DNA from 3 places in the Bradyrhizobium sp. LMG 9283 genome. Region 1 is predicted to be linked to each of the others. Evidence: predicted binding sites of a transcription regulator. Region 1 holds the regulator's gene; each other region holds the start of a gene.
The links. The regulator LexA, encoded in region 1, represses DNA repair genes until DNA is damaged. The targets are predictions, from matches to a motif close to TGTTCNNNNTGTGTTCNG.
Positions count from the first base shown of each region.

Region 2: a site for LexA is predicted at 1,296-1,313, ahead of uvrA (excinuclease ABC subunit UvrA). Genes of this name have one in related genera too.
Region 3: a site for LexA is predicted at 1,574-1,591, ahead of P6U29_RS28305 (ImuA family protein). Genes of this name have one in related genera too.

Region 1 covers NZ_CP120691.1:4,314,575-4,318,578, reverse strand. The annotation lists gene glp (gephyrin-like molybdotransferase Glp) at 86-1,297, shown strand; gene lexA (transcriptional repressor LexA) at 1,473-2,174, shown strand; gene P6U29_RS20370 (hypothetical protein) at 2,727-3,161, shown strand; gene P6U29_RS20365 (ComEC/Rec2 family competence protein) at 3,288-4,004, opposite strand, start outside.
Region 2 covers NZ_CP120691.1:4,422,697-4,426,700, reverse strand. The annotation lists gene P6U29_RS20910 (outer membrane protein) at 1-147, shown strand, start outside; gene P6U29_RS20905 (outer membrane protein) at 381-1,133, shown strand; gene uvrA (excinuclease ABC subunit UvrA) at 1,409-4,004, shown strand, end outside.
Region 3 covers NZ_CP120691.1:5,981,184-5,985,187, reverse strand. The annotation lists gene P6U29_RS28315 (UdgX family uracil-DNA binding protein) at 1-259, opposite strand, end outside; gene P6U29_RS28310 (putative DNA modification/repair radical SAM protein) at 259-1,494, opposite strand; gene P6U29_RS28305 (ImuA family protein) at 1,656-2,444, shown strand; gene P6U29_RS28300 (Y-family DNA polymerase) at 2,341-3,990, shown strand; gene P6U29_RS28295 (error-prone DNA polymerase) at 3,987-4,004, shown strand, end outside.

The DNA of each region.
Region 1 (4,004 bases):
AGGTCTTTTGCTTCAGCCCCTCCGCTCGGCTAGAACCTTGCCGACCGAGTCCTTCGATTGCTTCGATTTGTTGCGGGAGTTCGCCGTGGCCCTGATGCCGGTATCCGACGCGCTTGCCGCCGTGCTCGCCGGCACAGAGCCACTGGCCGAGGAGACGGTCGCCCTCGATCAGGCCTACCATCGCGTGCTCGCGCACAACATCGCGGCGCGGCGCACGCAGCCGCCCGAAGCCATGTCGGCGATGGACGGCTATGCCGTGCGCGCCGCCGATGCGGCCACGATCGATTCCAGGCTGACGGTGACCGGTGAGGTCGCAGCGGGCCGTCCGTTCGCGGGAACGGTCGGCGCCGGCGAAGCCGTTCGGATCTTCACCGGCGGCGTCGTTCCCGATGGCGCCGATGCGGTCGTGATCCAGGAGGACACGGTCGCCGACGGCAAGCACATCACGATCAAGGAAGCCGCGATTCCCGGACGGCACATCCGCCCTGCCGGCGTCGACTTCCGCGAGGGCGACGTGCTGCTGCGCAAGGGAACCCGTCTCACCGAGCGCGATCTCGCGCTCGCCGCTGCGATGAACCACCCGCAGCTTGCCGTTTGCCGCCGTCCGAAGGTCGCGATCCTCGCCACCGGCGACGAGCTGGTGATGCCGGGCGCCACGCCCGGATACGGCCAGATCGTCTATTCCAATGGCTACGCCCTGCACGCGCTCGCCCGCAGTGAGGGCGCCGAGACCATCGACCTCGGCGTTGCCGCCGATACGCTGCAGGCCACTTCCGCCGGCATCCGCCGCGCCCGCGAGAGCGGCGCCGACATCCTGATCACGACCGGTGGCGCGTCGGTCGGCGACCACGATCTGGTTCAGCAGGCGCTGAAGGGCGAAGGCATCTCGATGGCGTTCTGGAAGATCGCTATCCGGCCCGGCAAGCCGATGATGCACGGACGGCTCGGCGCCATGCGCGTAATCGGCCTGCCCGGCAATCCGGTGTCATCATACGTATGCGCCTTCCTGTTCATGGTGCCGCTGATTCGCGCCCTGTCAGGCCGCTCGGTGATTCATCATCACCGCGAGCGCGCCGTGCTGGGCCGCGATCTCGGGGCCAACGACCAGCGCGAGGATTATCTGCGTGCGCGCCTGGAGCTGCGCGGCGACGGCACGCTCGTCGCCCTTCCCGTCAGCCATCAGGACTCCTCTCTGCTTGCGAATCTCGCTGCGGCACAGGTACTTCTCGTGCGCGCGCCGTTCGCGCCGAAGGCCGAGGCCGGCACGCCTTGCGAGGTGCTGCGGCTCCCCGCCTGAGCTGCATTGCACACGCATTCCGCGAGTTTTGCCCCGTTCACGGTAAATTAAGCAGTTGCGGAACACATATCGAACATATAGTGTCCGTTCATGATTTGTTTCGAGGATGTAGCGGCTTATCGCTGAATTCATCGTCTCGGAATCGAACGACATCAACCGGGGGACTTTGGTCGAGATGTTGACGCGCAAACAATACGAGCTTCTGCGGTTCATCAGCGAACGTCTGAAGGAAAGCGGCGTGCCGCCGTCCTTCGACGAGATGAAGGATGCGCTCGACCTGCGCTCGAAGTCAGGCATTCATCGCCTGATCACTGCGCTCGAGGAGCGCGGCTTCATCCGCCGCCTGCCCAACCGCGCCCGGGCCATCGAGGTGATCAAGCTGCCCGAACTCCAGGCCGCTGCCGGCAATCGCCGCGGCTTCACGCCGAGCGTCATCGAGGGCAATCTCGGCAAGGTGCGCGCGAGCTCCAGCCCGCCTGTTGACGAGGGCGAGCGTCCCGTCGCGGTGCCGGTGATGGGCCGCATCGCGGCCGGCACGCCGATCGAGGCGCTGCAGACCCGCAGCCACACCATCAGCGTACCGCCCGACATGCTCGGCTCGGGCGAGCACTACGCACTCGAAGTGCGCGGCGATTCGATGGTCGAGGCCGGCATCCTCGATGGCGACATGGCGCTGATCCAGCGCAACGAGAGCGCCGACACCGGCGACATCGTGGTGGCGCTGATCGATGACGAGGAGGCCACGCTCAAGCGCTTCCGCCGTCGCGGCGCCTCGATCGCGCTCGAGCCCGCCAATGCCGCCTACGAGGTCCGCATCCTTCCGCCGAACCGCGTGAAGATTCAGGGCAAGCTGATCGGGCTTTACCGGAAATACTAAGCGGTCCTGCGGTCGTTCGACACCTGTTGGAGCGGAGCATTTCCGCTCCGGCTGGATAGTCTTTCCGGATTATCCAGCCCCCCTCCGGCGCGACATCCTCGAGACGCCGCGCGAAGCGACATCGCTTCGCGGCCTGAGAGCTTGAGGAGACGCCATGCGCCAGATCGTTGCATGGACAATCATTGCGGCGCTGGCCGCAGCATCGGCATCGCAAGCCGTTGCCACACCATCGCATCGCCGTATGCGCAGGCAATCGGCGGCTCGCGAGCATATCCGCAACGCGCGGAATGCAATCGCACAGCCTCCGCAATCGAGCTGGCAATATTCAAGCTGGTCGGCACCCGCGGGGCGCTGACATGGCGTCTTCCGAATGCACAGGCGTCGGCTTTGTTCCTATCGAATCCGGGAAAGATAATGTGATCGTGGCTTGCGGACCCCAGCCGCAGATTTGCCTACAACCGAGCAGAACGTTGTATGCTTCACCCCGATAGAGGCCTGCGCCTCGAAAACAAAAGAGGTGCGGGTTCGCTATCTTCGCATGAGGAGCACCCGATGTGTGACTACAGCCTGCATGCCGTCGCGACGCGCCCTGCCGAAGTCGGCGAGACGATCGTCACGACAACCTTCCGCGGTACCTCGACACGCGGCTTCGCCTCCGAAGCCGATCTCTCGGTCGCGGTCTGCCTGCTGCCGGGAACGGAGCTCGCTTTCGCCGACAACGTCCGTTACGACAACCGCTGGATCTGGACGCGCACCGTCAACTCCCGCGTCGGAAAGTTCGGCAAGATCGACCCGCACATTCCCGATCGCCATCATGACGCGATCGAATTTCCCGACGGCAAATACGTGCTGGTGACACAGCTCGTCGAAGGCCAGCGCGCGACCGTGCTGCAGTTGCCGGTGACCCAGCCGGTTGGCGAGCGCGAGCACAAGCCGCAGATCGTCGCCGAGACGCGGTCCACGATCACGCGCCTGCCGATCGGCTGAGGTCGTCGCCCCCGGCCGGTGGGTCGAGGGCCAGGATTTGAAATGCCATCGCCGGCCGAGGCCGGCGAGATGGTATGGTTTGCGTCCTGCGGAATCCCGTCGGACCGGCACCCCGCGCATCTATCCTCAATCGTCAGCCTGCAAGTCGGCCTCCGATGGCGTTGCGTCCCGGTTGCGAGGCGCGGCCGTTTTCGGCGCAAGGCTGCTATCGAAATCCCCCTCGCCGGCGCCGGCGGGCAGCCAGGGGCGGTTTGCGCCTCTCGCCCTCACCGCCTGCACCGAGAAGCCCTCTCCGTTTTGCATCAGAGCCAGCGCGCCCTGACTGGCAAGACGCGGCCGATCGACCACCATCGCCGCGCAATCGGGCGGCGCGGGCCGCGCCGTCACCACCAACGCGGCACGGCTGCAATCATCAGCCAACGCGTCGATGCGCAGAGAAAGCGCGACCAGCCCTCCGTCCGCAAGCGGCGCCACGCAGCCGGACTCGTCACATGACACACCGCTCGCCAACGAGGCGTTGGCGGCATCGCGCGGATCGGCATCGGCAGCTAACCACTCCCTCAGCAGAAAGCCATCCTTGCTTGCCCGGATCACATGCAAACGCCCATCCCCGCCCCGGACCGCGACGCTCGCGCCATCCCCGGCAATCAGGATATCGGGCTGCCGCACCGACAGCCCCCAGAGGATCGCTGCAAGCAGCATCAGGGCACCGGACCAGCGCAAGGGCGTGCGCAGCAGGCCCATCACGATGATCCCGAGGCTGGCCGCGACCACCGGCGCGATCCCGAACGCCGGAATGCGGCCAACCGCGCCCGGCAGAGCCGCCACCCAGCGCGAGACCGC
Region 2 (4,004 bases), 110 kb from region 1:
AAGGGCGAGTACCTCTATCGCAGCCTCGGCAGCGAGAACTACTTCTCGAACCTCGGCGCTCCGCTGGCCTCCGGCACGCTCAACTTCCACACCGTGCAGGTCGGCGTGAACTATCACTTCGGCGGCCCGGTCGTCGCGAAGTACTAAGCTTCGTCTCCGACGCTATCCGCGTTACGAACGGCCGGCCTCGCGCCGGCCTTTTTGTTGTTTTCACGCGCGTAGCAATACGCAGCCCGCCACCAGCGTTTTCGCCGACGTGTGGCTTCCGGGTGACACAACCTTTGGCTTCTATGGTGTAAAGTAATGACATTACTTGGGTCATAGAGTCCGCTGCTCTTCCGTTCTCCGGAAGGCCGGAATGACGGAACTGGGGAATGGAAATGAAGAAGCTTTTGCTGGCTTCGGCCAGTTTGTTCGCACTCAGCGCGTTGGCACCGGCCTCGGCGGCCGATTTGGCGGCCCGCCCCTACACCAAAGCTCCGGTCGCGCCAGTCGCGATCTACAATTGGAGCGGCTTCTACCTCGGCATCAACGGCGGCGGTGCCTCGAGCCGCAATTGCTGGGATCTCAATGCTGTGCTCGGCGCGCCAATCCCGGTCGTGTCCGAAGGTTGTCACAACGCGACCGGCGGACTCGTCGGTGGTCAGGTCGGCTATCGCTGGCAGTCAGCCAATTGGGTGTTCGGCCTCGAAGCTCAGGGCGACTGGGCTAATCTGAAGGGGTCGAATGCGAGTGGACCCCTCGCCTTCGCGCCGGTCGTCAATCAGACCAGAATCGATGCGATCGGCCTTTTCACCGGCCAGGTCGGTTACGCCTGGAACAACGTGCTCTGGTACGTGAAGGGCGGCGCCGCGGTCACGCACGCCAAATACGACGGCCTTCTGGGCGGCGTAGTCCTCGATAGCGCAACCGAAACGCGCTGGGGCGGCGCCGTCGGCACCGGCCTGGAATTCGGCTTCGCGCCGAATTGGTCGATTGCCATCGAATACGACCATCTGTTCATGGGCGGCCGCAACGTCAATTTCACGGTGCTCGGCATCAATGACCGGACCGACCGCATCAAGCAGGACGTCGACATGGGCACCGTCCGCCTCAACTACACCTTCGGCGGCCCGGTCGTCGCGAAGTACTGATCGCGACCGACGTCGCATCGTCACGAAAGGCCGGCCTCGCGCCGGCCTTTTTTGTTTCGGCGGGCTGTTCAGGTGCAGTTCCACCACCGCTCCTGCTGCCAAATGCCGCCAGCGCGCCAACAATCCGTTGACGATTCGCAAGTCCTACTGGAAATCCTCCGCCGTTCTTCCTACGTTCGCTGCCATACCCATCGGCGCCGATCCCGGTTCCGGGCGAAGCGCGCCTTTTGCATTGGCGCGATCGCGCGTCTTTGGATTCCTTGAGGACCAGCGGGATGGACGAAGTGATCAGGGCGAAGCGCCAACAACAGAACGCGGGCTCCAGCCTGCGCGCAATTACGATCCGCGGCGCGCGCGAGCACAACCTCAAGAACATCGACGTCGAGATTCCCCGCGACAAGCTGGTGGTGTTCACCGGCCTCTCCGGCTCCGGCAAATCCTCGCTCGCCTTCGACACCATCTATGCCGAGGGCCAGCGCCGCTACGTCGAATCGCTGTCGGCCTATGCCCGCCAGTTCCTGGAGATGATGCAGAAGCCTGACGTCGATCAGATCGACGGCCTGTCGCCGGCGATCTCGATCGAGCAGAAGACCACCTCCAAGAATCCCCGCTCCACCGTCGGCACGGTGACCGAGATCTACGACTATATGCGCCTGCTCTGGGCCCGCGTCGGAGTGCCCTATTCGCCGGCCACGGGCCTGCCGATCGAAAGCCAGACCGTGTCGCAGATGGTCGACCGCGTGCTGGCACTGCCCGAAGGCACCCGCCTTTATCTGCTCGCGCCGGTCGTGCGCGGCCGCAAGGGCGAGTACAAAAAGGAGCTCGCCGAATGGCTCAAGAAGGGCTTTCAACGTGTCAAGATCGACGGTACCTTCTATGAGCTGGCGGAAGCCCCTAACCTGGACAAGAAATTCCCGCATGACATCGACGTCGTGGTCGACCGCATCGTGGTGCGCGCCGACATCGGCCAGCGCCTCGCCGAGAGTTTTGAGACCGCGCTGAAGCTTGCCGAGGGCCTCGCCGTCGTCGAGTTCGCCGACGCGCCCGCGGCCGCGCCTGCCGAAGAGAAAGAGAAAAAGAAGACCGCCAAGATCCACGACAAGAGTGGCCCCGAGCGCATCCTGTTCTCGGAAAAGTTCGCCTGTCCGGTGTCCGGCTTCACCATCCCCGAGATCGAGCCGCGCCTGTTCTCCTTCAACAATCCCTATGGCGCCTGCCCCGCCTGCGGCGGCCTCGGCGTCGAGCAGCATGTCGACGAGGATCTCGTCATCCCCGAGAAGGATCTGACGCTGCGCAAGGGCGCGATCGCGCCCTGGGCCAAATCGTCATCGCCCTATTACGTGCAGACGCTCACCGCGCTCGGCAAGCACTACAAGTTCACGCTCGACACCAAGTGGAAGGACCTGCCGAAGAAAACGCAGAACGCGATCCTCTACGGCTCCGGCGAGGACGAGATCAAGTTCTCCTACGAGGACGGCGTGCGTTCCTACGACACCAAGAAGCCGTTCGAGGGTGTCATCACCAACATCAACCGCCGCTATCGCGAGACCGAGAGCGAGTGGGCGCGCGAGGAGCTGGCGAAATATTTCCACGACGTCCCCTGCGAGGCGTGCCACGGCTTTCGGCTCAAGCCCGAGGCGCTCTGCGTCAAGGTCGGCGGCAAGCATATCGGCGAGATCTCGGAGCTGTCGGTCAAGAAGGCCGGCGAATGGTTCGCGGGCGTGCCCGAGGCGCTGAACAAGCAGCAGAACGAGATCGCCGGCCGCATCCTGAAAGAAATCCGCGAGCGCCTCACCTTCCTGCTCGACGTTGGCCTCAACTATCTCACGCTGTCCCGCTCCTCCGGCACGCTGTCCGGCGGCGAGAGCCAGCGCATCCGCCTGGCCTCGCAGATCGGCTCCGGCCTGACGGGCGTGCTCTACGTGCTGGACGAGCCCTCGATCGGCCTGCACCAGCGCGACAATGCCCGCCTGCTCGACACGCTGAAGCGGCTGCGCGACCTCGGCAACACCGTGGTCGTGGTCGAGCATGACGAGGACGCCATCCGGCTTGCCGACCACGTGCTCGACATCGGCCCGGGGGCCGGCATGCATGGCGGCAACATCGTTGCCGAAGGCACGCCCGCCGAGATCATGCGCAACCCGAATTCGCTCACCGGCAAGTACCTGACCGGCGAGCTCGAGGTCGAGGTGCCGGAGCGGCGCCCGCCGAACCATCGCCGCACCATCAAGGTGGTGAACGCGCGCGGCAATAACCTCAAGAACGTCACGGCCGAGATTCCGCTCGGCCTGTTCACCTGCGTCACCGGCGTCTCCGGCGGCGGCAAGTCGACGCTGCTGATCGACACGCTCTACCGCGCCATCGCCCGCAAGCTGAACGGCGCCAGCGAAGGCGCAGCGCCGCACGATCGCATCGAGGGCCTCGAGCACATCGACAAGATCATCGACATCGACCAGTCGCCGATCGGCCGCACCCCGCGCTCGAATCCTGCGACCTACACCGGTGCCTTCACACCGATCCGCGAATGGTTCGCCGGTCTGCCGGAAGCCAAGGCGCGCGGCTACGAGCCCGGCCGCTTCTCCTTCAACGTCAAGGGCGGCCGCTGCGAGGCCTGCCAGGGCGACGGCGTCATCAAGATCGAGATGCATTTCCTGCCCGACGTCTACGTCACCTGCGACGTCTGCAAGGGCAAGCGCTACAACCGCGAGACGCTGGAGGTCCTGTTCAAGGGCAAGAGCATCGCCGACGTGCTCGACATGACCGTCGAGGAAGCCGCCGAGTTCTTCAAGGCGGTGCCGCGTGTGCGCGAGACCTTCCAGACCCTGCACCGCGTCGGCCTCGACTACATCCATGTCGGCCAGCAGGCCACCA
Region 3 (4,004 bases), 1.7 Mb from region 1:
GATAAAGGATGGCAAAGCGTTGGGGATCGCGGTGCAGGATTGCGGCCTTGGCGAGCTCGACGAATTTTGCTGATACGTTGAAGCTGCCGTCGTTCACCTCGAGGATCGGAGACGGCGCGGGTGGCGCGAATAAGTCTGCTTCGCCGCCTCGCACGGCCCAGGTGATATCGCGCGGCTCCACATGATGTAGTACGAGCGTACGCGCGGCTTTGCGCCAGCCGTCGAAATCGGTTTCGGTGTCGAGGGTGATGTACTGCATCAGAAGCCAAATCCCAGTTGCGTTGTTTTCGGCTTGAAACGTTCGATCAGCCCGGCAGCATCGAGAAGATGCGGTGAGGGGCGGTGATCGCTGAGGACGATGAACGGCAGCGCCTTGTTGCGCGGCACGTGCAGCCGCGCAAGATCGGCGAGGCGGATCGTGGTGGTGCGCCGCGTTGCGATGATGCGTTCGACCGCCTTGGTGCCGAAGCCTGGCACGCGCAGCAGCTCCTCGCGGCTGGCGCGGTTGACGTCGAGGGGGAAGCGGTCGCGATGGCGCAGCGCCCAGGCGAGCTTGGGATCGATGTCGAGCGGCAGCATCGCGCTGTCTTCGACGATCTCGCCGACGTCGAAGCCGTAGAACCGCATCAGCCAGTCGGCCTGGTAGAGCCGGTGCTCGCGCAGCAAGGGCGGCGCGCGAAGGGGCAGGGCGCGGCTCGCATCGGGGATCGGGCTGAAGGCGGAGTAGTAGACGCGCCGCAGCCGGTAGGCGCCGTAGAGATTGGCACTGGTGTGAAGAATGGTGTGATCGGAGGCGCTATCTGCGCCGACGATCATCTGCGTGCTCTGGCCGGCCGGCGCGAAGCGCTGCGGCTTTGCCTTCGTTTTTGTGCTGCGGCTGTCCTCGGCCTCGTCGAGCTTCAGCCGCAGCCGGCCCATGGTGCGGCGGATCGCGCGGACGTCCTTCTCCGGCGCGAATTGCTGCAGGCTCGTTTCCTCAGGCATCTCGATGTTGATGGAGAGGCGATCGGCATATTTGCCGGCCTCCGCGATCAGCGCGTCGTCGGCTTCGGGAATGGTCTTCAGGTGAATGTAGCCGCGGAAGTGATGCTCCTCGCGCAGTTTTCGCGCGACACTCACCACTTGCTCCATCGTGTAGTCGGGGCTGCGGATGATGCCGGAGGAGAGAAACAGGCCCTCGATGTAATTGCGCCGGTAGAAGTCGAGCGTGAGCTTGACCACCTCCTCGATGGTGAAGCGGGCGCGCGGCACGTTGGAGGAGGCGCGGTTGACGCAATAGAGACAATCGTAATTGCAGGCGTTGGTCAGCAGCACCTTGAGCAACGAGATGCAGCGTCCGTCCGGCGCATAGGAATGGCAGATGCCCATGCTTGGCGCGGTCGAGCCCATGCCCTTGCCGTCGCTGGAATCCCGCTTCTCCGTGCCGCTGGAGGCGCAGGACGCGTCGTATTTGGCGGCATCCGCCAGAATCGCCAGCTTGCGTTGTACGTCCATCCTGGAATCCCTTTGATTCGGCTTATGAATCCCTGAGCGCGCAATTCGATTGACTCTCTGGCCGCCGTTAGCTTTATATTAGAACATATCATGAACAAATGAGCCAGCCGTTGGTTCTTCTTTTGAGGACCACGGCATCAATCTCTGAAGGAGCGGCGAGCATGAGCGGCGCACGTGGAAGCGCGCTTGCGATCTTGCGCGGCCAGATCGAGCGCATCGAGACCGCGGAGGTCGCGCATCAGCATGAGCGCGTCGCGCTCGGCCATAGCGAGGCCGACGCTGCGCTGAAGGGCGGGCTCGCGTGCGCGGCAATCCACGAGGTGTTTTGTGAGGGGCGCCAGGGCGCGGCCGCCACCGGCTTCGTCATGGGGCTTGCTGGGCGCGTCTGCGCACGTCGGCCGCTGTTGTGGGTGCGGCAGGATTTTTCGGAAATCGAAACCGGCGCGCTGTCGATGAGCGGCCTCGCCGAGCTCGGGCTCGACCCGCGCCGCGTGGTGATGGTGCGCGCTGCCGATGTCGAGAGCGCGCTGCGCACTTCGGCCGATGCGCTTGCCTGCGATGCGCTAGGGGCCGTCGTGCTCGAGCTCTGGGGCGAGATCAGGCAGTTCGATCTCGTGGCGAGCCGCAAGCTGACGCTGGCTGCGCAAGGCTCGGGCGTTACCGGCCTCTTGTTGCGCATGGCCGCGCAGCCGCTGCCTTCGACCGCGGAGACGCGATGGATGCTGCGCGCGGCGCATTCGCCGCCGGGTGCAGCCTGGAGTGTCTGGGGCGCGCCGCGCTTCGATGCCGAGCTCTTGCGCAATCGTCATGGCCCCTGCGGCCGGTGGATCATGGAATGGAATTGTGATGAGTGCCAGTTCAGTGAACCGTCGACGTATTCTCAGCCTGTGGCTGCCGCGCCTGCCCATCGACCGGATCCAGCGGTTTCTTGGCAGCGCCGGACTGCATAAGGCCAAAGCGTTTAGCGAAGTGGGTACCGGTTCGCGTGAAGAAAACGCGTCAAAACAAAAAGACGAGCCAAGCGTCGTCGTCATCAAGGACAACAACGCGCTGGTGATCCATGCGCTGGACGATGCGGCGTCTCGTCTGGGTCTGCATATCGGCCAGCCGCTCGCGAATGCGCGGGCGATGTGTCCGGATCTGAAAGTGTTCGATGCCGATACCGTCGCTGATGCGAAGACGCTCAGCGATATCGCCGACTGGTGCGACCGCTTCACGCCGCTGGTAGCACTCGATGCGCCGCACGGGCTGTTCCTCGATATCACCGGCTGTGCGCATCTGTTCGGCGGCGAAGTGGCGCTGCTGAAGACGCTGGTCCGCGCGCTCGACCGGCAAGGCTTTGCCGTCAGTGCAGCGATTGCCGGCACCTCGGTCTGCGCGCGCACGCTGACGCGGCAGGTATCCGGCACCATCGTTGCAGATGGCGGAGAGGCAGAGGCGATCAGCGGGCTGCCGGTGTCCGCGCTCGGCGCGGACGAGGCCATCACCACCGGCCTGCGCCGCGCCGGCCTGAAGACCATCGGCGATGTCGCTTCGCGTACGCCGAACGAGATCACGGCGCGGTTCGGTGCGCGGTTCTCCACGCTACTCGCGCATGCGCTCGGGCAGGGCGATGCGCCGATCAATCCACGCAAACCGCTGCCCGATTACATCGTCGAGAAGCGCTTTGCCGAGCCGATCGCGACCGACACGATGATTGCGATGACGCTGTCGCGGCTTGCCGACACGTTGATTGTGTCCATGGAGAAGCAGGGCAAGGGCGCGCGGCGGCTGGAGGCCACCTTCTTCCGCACCGACGGCGTGGTGCGCGCGATCACCGTCGAGACCGGACGTCCGGTGACGCGAAGCGCCGTGATCGACCGCCTGTTCCGCGAGCGCCTCGATGCGCTCGCCGATCCCCTCGATCCCGGTTTCGGCTTCGACATGGTGCGGCTGTCGGCGAGCCGCACCGAGATCGTGGTGCAGGAGCAGCGCGATCTCGACGCTCATGTTCACGACAATGACGAGCTTGCTGCGCTGATCGACCGCATCGCCGCGCGCATCGGCGGCAAGCGTGTCGTCGTGCACCTGCCGCAGGACACCCATATCCCCGAAAGCGCGGTGCTGGTTGCATCGGCGCAGCATCATCTCACTTCTGCCATGCAAGCCGAATGGCCGGCGCGCACCGAGAGCGAGCCGCCGCTGCGTCCCTTAAGGCTGTTCGACAAGCCGGAGCCGATCAAGGTGCCGTTCGCGACCGTGCCTGATGGTCCGCCACACCAATTCACCTGGCGGCGTGCGCTGCATGCGGTGGTGCGGGTGGAGGGACCCGAGCGCGTCGCGATGGAATGGTGGCGGCAGGACGGCAAGCAGCTGACGCGGGATTATTTCCGCATCGAGGATGCCGAGGGCCTGCGTTTCTGGATCTTTCGCGATGGTCTTTACGAGGGAGAAGTGTTCGACGGCGACGGCAAGCCCGCTTCTCCCGGCTGGTATGTGCATGGTCTCTTCGCATGAATACGCTTAGCTAT